Regions from separate parts of the Pseudarthrobacter sp. NPDC055928 genome, predicted to be linked through region 2. Evidence: riboswitches for the same ligand, from Rfam matches in the RefSeq annotation. Region 2 holds a riboswitch; the other holds the start of a gene.
What was found. A riboswitch is a leader RNA that binds a small molecule or an ion and turns the genes downstream of it on or off. The one in region 2 is predicted to bind glycine.
Positions count from the first base shown of each region.

Region 1: linked by a shared signal. The riboswitch ahead of gcvP (aminomethyl-transferring glycine dehydrogenase) and the one ahead of gcvP (aminomethyl-transferring glycine dehydrogenase) in region 2 are both predicted to bind glycine.

Region 1 covers NZ_JBHJZH010000006.1:204,818-208,226, forward strand. The annotation lists gene lysA (diaminopimelate decarboxylase) at 1-680, opposite strand, end outside; glycine riboswitch at 911-1,009, shown strand; gene gcvP (aminomethyl-transferring glycine dehydrogenase) at 1,157-3,409, shown strand, end outside.
Region 2 covers NZ_JBHJZH010000008.1:1,142-4,550, reverse strand. The annotation lists gene gcvP (aminomethyl-transferring glycine dehydrogenase) at 1-1,876, opposite strand, end outside; glycine riboswitch at 2,063-2,161, opposite strand; gene ACFC25_RS11515 (TetR/AcrR family transcriptional regulator) at 2,280-2,819, opposite strand; gene ACFC25_RS11510 (MFS transporter) at 2,889-3,409, shown strand, end outside.

The DNA of each region.
Region 1 (3,409 bases), on a different contig from region 2:
TGCTCGGCGGGGGAAGTATCACTTCGGACTGAAGCCATGGACAAGCCGAACTTCTGGTCCTCATGGGCAGTTGCAATGAACTCATGCGTTTCCGCGTGTACGCCGGGGGTAAGCCGCAAGAGGATGGGAGCCCGGACGCCCCGAACCCGTGCAATCTCCGCGACGCGCTCAAGTTCCTGAAGGCTGTCGACGACAATCCGCCCGACGCGCATATCGAGCGCCCGGTTTATCTCGCTGTCAGACTTGTTATTGCCGTGAAGACCCAGCTTGGAACCGTCGATTCCTGCTCGGGCTGCCAGCGCCAGCTCGCCTGCTGAGCACGTGTCCAGTCGCAGCCCTTCCTGCGCCACCCACTTGGCTACCTCTGTGCAAAGGAACGATTTTCCCGCGTAATAGACATCTACTCCGCCGCAGAGAGAGGCAAACGCCTCGTTGAACGCGTCGCGGAAAGCCCGGGCACGGCTGCGGAAGTGGTCCTCGGAGACGATGTATGCGGGAGTCCCGAATTGTTCAGCCAGCTCAGAGACGGGCAGGCCGGCCACTGTAATTTCTCCTGCCTCCGATCGAGACACTCCTTGGGCCCAAATCGAGGGATTCAGGTGGTTTGAGTCGTTGGGAACCGTGAGCCACTCCGGCGCAAGTGGAGAATCTAACTGTTGGGTTTCTTCTGTCGTCGACATAATTCGATTAAGGCCTCGTTCTGGGTTTTTACCGCTGGTCGGTTTGGAAGCGGCCAGGGGACCTTGGGCATTCAGGTGACTGCCAGTACAACAAGTACGGCCCGACTTGATCAATGAGGGTAGATGAAAGGGAATATTCACAAGGTACAGAAGTGCTAAACCTCGTTTGCGTACGTCCTTGTGCCTCATCTACGGTGTGAAGCGAATCACCTAAAATTTCAATAGCCTTTTGAACCGTGGCGGGAGAGTCCTCCCGTCATCACCGGGCAGGCGCCGTAGGAGCAAATCCTCCCCAGGAATCTCTCAGGCCCACGTACCGCCACGGCTAGGCAACTCTGGAAAGCAGCCCGGGCAGCCGGGCTCACCGTCGGTGCAAGCGGACTACCACGTTCGCGGAATCTCTCAGGTCCAATACAGAGCGGGGAGGAACCCAACCATGTTGTGCCACCCGTGGCCGGCCAGACCTGGAGTTCCTCATGACCATTCAATCCAATCCAACGACCTTCGCAGACCGCCATATCGGCGCCCGCCGTCAGTCCGACATCGACACCATGCTCAAGGCCGTCGGCTACGACAGCGTTGATGGCCTCGTTGACAGCGCGGTCCCTGATTCCATCCGCCAGGAAAAGCCCCTCACCCTGGACAGCGCACTCAGTGAAGTCCAGGTCCTCGGCGGGCTCCGCAAGCTCGCGGCCAAGAACAAAACCGCTGTGCAGATGATCGGCCAGGGCTACTACGACACCGTCACCCCGCCGGTGATTCGCCGCAACATCCTCGAAGCCCCCGCTTGGTACACCGCCTACACCCCCTACCAGCCCGAGATCTCGCAGGGCCGGCTGGAAGCGCTGCTGAACTTCCAGACCATGGTCCAGGACCTCACCGCCCTGCCGGTCGCCAACGCGTCCCTGCTCGACGAAGCCACCGCCGTCGCCGAAGCCGTGCTTCTGATGCGCAGGGCCAATAAGAACAAGACTGCCAAGGACGGCAAGACCGTCCTGGACGCCGACTGCCTCCCGCAGACGATCGCCATCGTGCTGGGCCGGGCTGAGGCGCTCGGTTTCGAGGTGCAGGTCGCGGACCTGACCAACGGGTTGCCCGACGGCGACATCAACGGCGTGGTCCTGCAGCAGCCCGGCGTCTCCGGCCGGGTCTGGGACCAGTCCGCCGTTATCGCCGAGGCCAAGGACCGCGGCGCCCGGGTCACCATTGCCGCCGACCTCCTGGCCCTCACCCTGATTACCCCGCCGGGCGAGCAGGGCGCGGATATCGCCGTCGGCTCCACTCAGCGCTTTGGCGTGCCGTTGTTCTTTGGGGGACCGCACGCCGCTTACCTGGCCGTCCGCGATGGTATGGAACGCACCCTCCCGGGCCGCATCGTCGGCGTGTCGAAGGACAACGCCGGGGTGCCCGCGTACCGGCTGGCGTTGCAGACCCGCGAGCAGCACATCCGCCGCGAGAAGGCCACGTCCAACATCTGCACGGCGCAGGCGCTGCTGGCCATCGTCTCCTCGATGTACGCGGTGTACCACGGTCCTGATGGTCTCAAAGCGATAGCGGAGACCGTCCACAGCAACGCCCGTGCCCTCGCCGCCACGCTGAAGTTCGCCGGCCGGGAACTGGTGAGCGACTCCTTCTTCGACACCCTCACCGTCCGCGTGCCCGGCAAGGCCCACAAGGTGATCACGGCCGCCGAGGCGCGGGGAATCAACCTGCGCTTCATCGACGCGGACACCGTGGGCGTGTCGGTGGATGAAACCACGACGCCGGAGGTCCTCGCCGCGGTCGTCGTCGCCTTTGGCGCCGGTCCAGTCGTGCAGGCTGACGGCTTCGAGTTGCCGGAGTCTGTGCTGCGCACCTCCTCCTACCTGCAGCACCCGGTGTTCAACACGCACCGCTCCGAGACCCAACTGCTGCGCTACATCCGCCGCCTCTCCGACCGGGACCTGGCGCTGGACCGCACCATGATCCCGCTGGGCTCGTGCACCATGAAGCTGAACGCCACCGCCGAAATGGAAGCCATCTCCTGGCCCGAATTCGCCTCCATCCACCCGTTCGCACCGGACTCCCAGACCGAAGGCTGGCGCGAACTCATCACCGGCCTGGAAGCTGACCTCGCCGAAATCACCGGCTACGACCAGGTGTCCATCCAGCCCAACGCCGGCTCCCAGGGCGAACTCGCCGGGCTGCTGGCCATCCGCGGCTACCACCACTCCCGCGGCGAGGCGCAGCGCACCGTCTGCCTGATCCCGGCCTCGGCCCACGGCACCAACGCCGCCTCCGCCGTTCTGGCCGGCATGAAGGTGGTTGTGGTGGCCACGGCGGCCGACGGCACCATCGACCACGCCGACCTCAACGCCAAGATCGAGCTGCACAAGGACGCACTGTCCGCGATCATGATCACCTACCCATCCACGCACGGCGTGTACGACGCCGATGTCCGAGAAGTCTGCGACGCCATCCATGCCGCGGGCGGCCAGGTGTACGTTGACGGCGCCAACCTCAACGCCCTCGTCGGGCTTGCCCAGCCCGGAAAGTTCGGCGGCGACGTGTCCCACCTGAACCTGCACAAGACCTTCTGCATCCCCCACGGCGGGGGCGGACCCGGCGTCGGACCGGTCGCAGCCAAGGCGCACCTGGCACCGTTTATGCCGGGAGATGCCAACAAGGCCGCCCACGAGACAGGGCACGGTGTTGCCATCTCGGCCTCCCGCTTCGGCTCCGCCGGTGTC
Region 2 (3,409 bases):
TCATGCCGGCCAGGACGGCCGAGGCCGCGTTGGTGCCGTGCGCCGAAGCTGGGATCAGGCAGATGTTGCGCTGTTCGTCCCCGCGGGAGCGGTGGTAGCCGCGGATAGCCAGCAGGCCGGCGAGCTCACCCTGGGAACCGGCGTTGGGCTGGATGGATACTTGGTCGTAGCCGGTGATCTCGGTCAGCTGGGACTCGAGGTCCGCGATCAGTTCCCGCCAGCCTTCGGTCTGGGAGTCGGGCGCGAACGGGTGGATGGAGGCGAATTCCGGCCAGGAGATCGCTTCCATCTCGGCGGTGGCGTTCAGCTTCATGGTGCAGGAGCCCAGCGGGATCATGGTGCGGTCCAGCGCGAGGTCCCGGTCCGAAAGCTTGCGGATGTAGCGCAGCAGCTGGGTCTCGGAGCGGTGGGTGCTGAACACGGGGTGCTGGAGGTAGTCGGAGGAACGCTCGACGGCGGCATCCAGCTCGAACGCAGGGTCGGTGCCAGCGGCCGCGTCAACAGCCTCGGCACCAAAGGCGGCCAGTACGTCATCGACGATTGCCGGCGTCGTGGTTTCATCGGTGGAGAAGCCAACAGTGTTGGCATCGATGCTGCGCAGGTTGATGCCCTTGGCTTCGGCGGCGGCGACGATCGCGGCGGCCTTGCCCGGTACCGAAACGGTGACAGTGTCGAAGAAGCTGGTGTGGAGCACGTCCAGGCCGGCGGCTTTCAGGGACGCTGCGAGGGTCCTAGCGTGGTGGTGGGCGGCCTGCGCGATCGCCTTCAGGCCGTCCGGACCGTGGTACACGGCGTACATGGAGGCCACGATGGCCAGCAGTGCCTGCGCGGTGCAGATGTTGGACGTGGCCTTCTCGCGGCGGATGTGCTGCTCACGGGTCTGCAGCGCCAGGCGGTAGGCCGGCACGCCGGCGTTGTCCTTGGAGACCCCAACGAGGCGGCCCGGCATGGAGCGCTCGAGGCCCTTCTGCACTGCCATGTAGGCGGCGTGCGGGCCGCCGTAGAACAGCGGGACGCCGAAGCGCTGGGCAGAGCCGACGGCGATGTCGGCACCCTGCTCGCCGGGAGGCGTGATGAGGGTCAGTGCCAGCAGGTCCGCGGCCACGGTCACCAGGGCACCGCGGGACTTGGCGTCGGCGATCACGGCGGAGTGGTCGAAGACACGGCCGGAAACACCTGGCTGCTGCAGCACCACACCGTTGATGACGCCGTCGGGCAGGCCCTTGGAAAGGTCAGCGACCTCCACCTCGAAGCCCAGTGCCTCAGCACGCCCCTTCACGATGGCGATGGTCTGCGGCAGGCAGTCGGCGTCCAGGACGGTCTTGCCATCGCGGGCGTCCTTGTTCTTGTTGGCCCGGCGCATCATCAGCACGGCTTCAGCCACGGCGGTGGCTTCATCCAGCAGGGACGCGTTGGCGATGGGAAGGCCCACGAGGTCCTGGACCATGGTCTGGAAGTTCAGCAGCGCCTCAAGACGGCCCTGGGAGATCTCCGGCTGGTAGGGCGTGTACGCGGTGTACCAGGCCGGGCCCTCGAGGATATTGCGGCGGATCACCGGCGGCGTCACGGTGTCGTAGTAGCCCTGGCCGATCATCTGCACGGCGGTCTTGTTCTTGGCGGCGATCCTGCGCAGCTCGGCGAGCGTCTCAACCTCGCTCAAGGCTGCTGAGAGTTCCAGCGCGGAGTCCTGGCGGATGTCCTTCGGAACCGCGGTGTCTACCAGCGCATCGACGGTGTCGTAGCCGACGGCCTTAAGCATGGCGTCGACGTCAGCCTCACGGCGGGCACCGATGTGCCTGTCAACAAAGGGCGCAGAGGCTGAAGTAGCGGTAGCTGGGGCGGCGGAGGCCGGATAGACGGTCACAAGGAACTCCATAATTCAGGCGGCGAGGGTACGCCACATCGATTCGGGTTCCTCCCCGCTCTGTATTGGACCTGAGAGTTTCCGTGCGGTTCCGCTGCTGCGGGACAACACTTGCACCGTCGGTGAGCAGACCGGTCCGGGTGTTCCGGAACGAACCGGGACACCTCAGGCGGACAGCCTGCTACTTTCCAGAGTTGCCTCGCCGCGGCGGTACATGGGCCTGAGAGATTCCTGGGGAGGATTTGCTCCTACGGCGCCTGCTTGTACCTACTAGCAGAACTCTCCCGCCGCAGATCAAAGGCTTATTCATTTGGGATTGAGATTTGGCCGGTGACAGCCATCACCAATTGTCCTATGCCGCAGGCTTTCGGGCAAATGGTGACCGCATCACCACTTTGGACCGGCCTGGCGCCACTCAGCCCCTCAGCCGCTCTACCGCTGCGAGGAGTTCGGCAACGTCACCCTGCCTGCCGTCTGCATTGCCGGACGGCCCGCTCTCCCACATGGCGTTGAAGTACAAGCCGTCCCCCATGTACAGCACGGCCTTGGCCATCGCCTTGCCAACGTCCGCCCCGATCAACTCCAGCCACTGCTGCTGGATGGCGGCGAAACGACGGCGGGCCTCCTCGTGGGCTACCTCGGCCAGGCGGGTGGCGGCAACAAACGAACGGTCCATGGGGGTGTCCGACCAGAGTGAGGACCGGATGAAGTACGCCGCGGCACCCTCAGGCGCTGCCGCCATGGCCGCAAGGTCCTCACCGGCCAGGCGGTCCAGGCGCTCAAGGGTTGCGGTGATCAGCGTTTCCTTGTTCGGAAAGTGATACAGCAGGCCGCCCTTGGACACCCCGGCCTTTTTGGCAACTGCATCGAGGGTGGCAGCACGCTCCCCGACGTCGATGAGGAGTTCTTCAAAGGCGTCGAGGACGGCATCTCGCGCGACGGGTTTTCTGGCCATGGGTCCAATCATGCATCCTAAGGGTCCCCCATTTCTTAACTATACCGTCCAGACGGTACAGTTATTGTCATGACCACGTCCGCAACCTCCCGCCAGAACACCCGCAGCACGCCACCCACCACCGCATCAATACCCGCCGGCACTTCCGGGCAGTGGCGGGACTGGCTCGCTCTGGGGCTGCTCATGTTTCCGGTACTCCTGGTTGCCGTGGACAACACGGCGCTGACGTTTGCGCTGCCTGCCATCGCGAGAAGCCTGGAGACCTCAGGCGTCCAGCTGCTGTGGATTGTGGACGCCTATCCCCTCGTGCTTGCCGGGCTGCTGGTTGCCATGGGCAGCCTGGGTGACCGGATTGGACGCCGGCGGCTGCTGCTGGTCGGCAGTGTCGGTTTCGCGGCAGTCTCGGCGGCCACAGCATTCGCCCCGAGCCCCGAGTGGCTCATAGCCGGCAGGGCGGCGTTGGGATTCTTCGGGGCCATGCTGATGCCGTCCACCCTGTCCCTCATCCGCAATATCTTCCCGGACCCCAACCGGCGCCGGCTGGCCGTGGCCATCTGGGCGGCCGGCTTTTCCGGCGGCGCCGCGCTGGG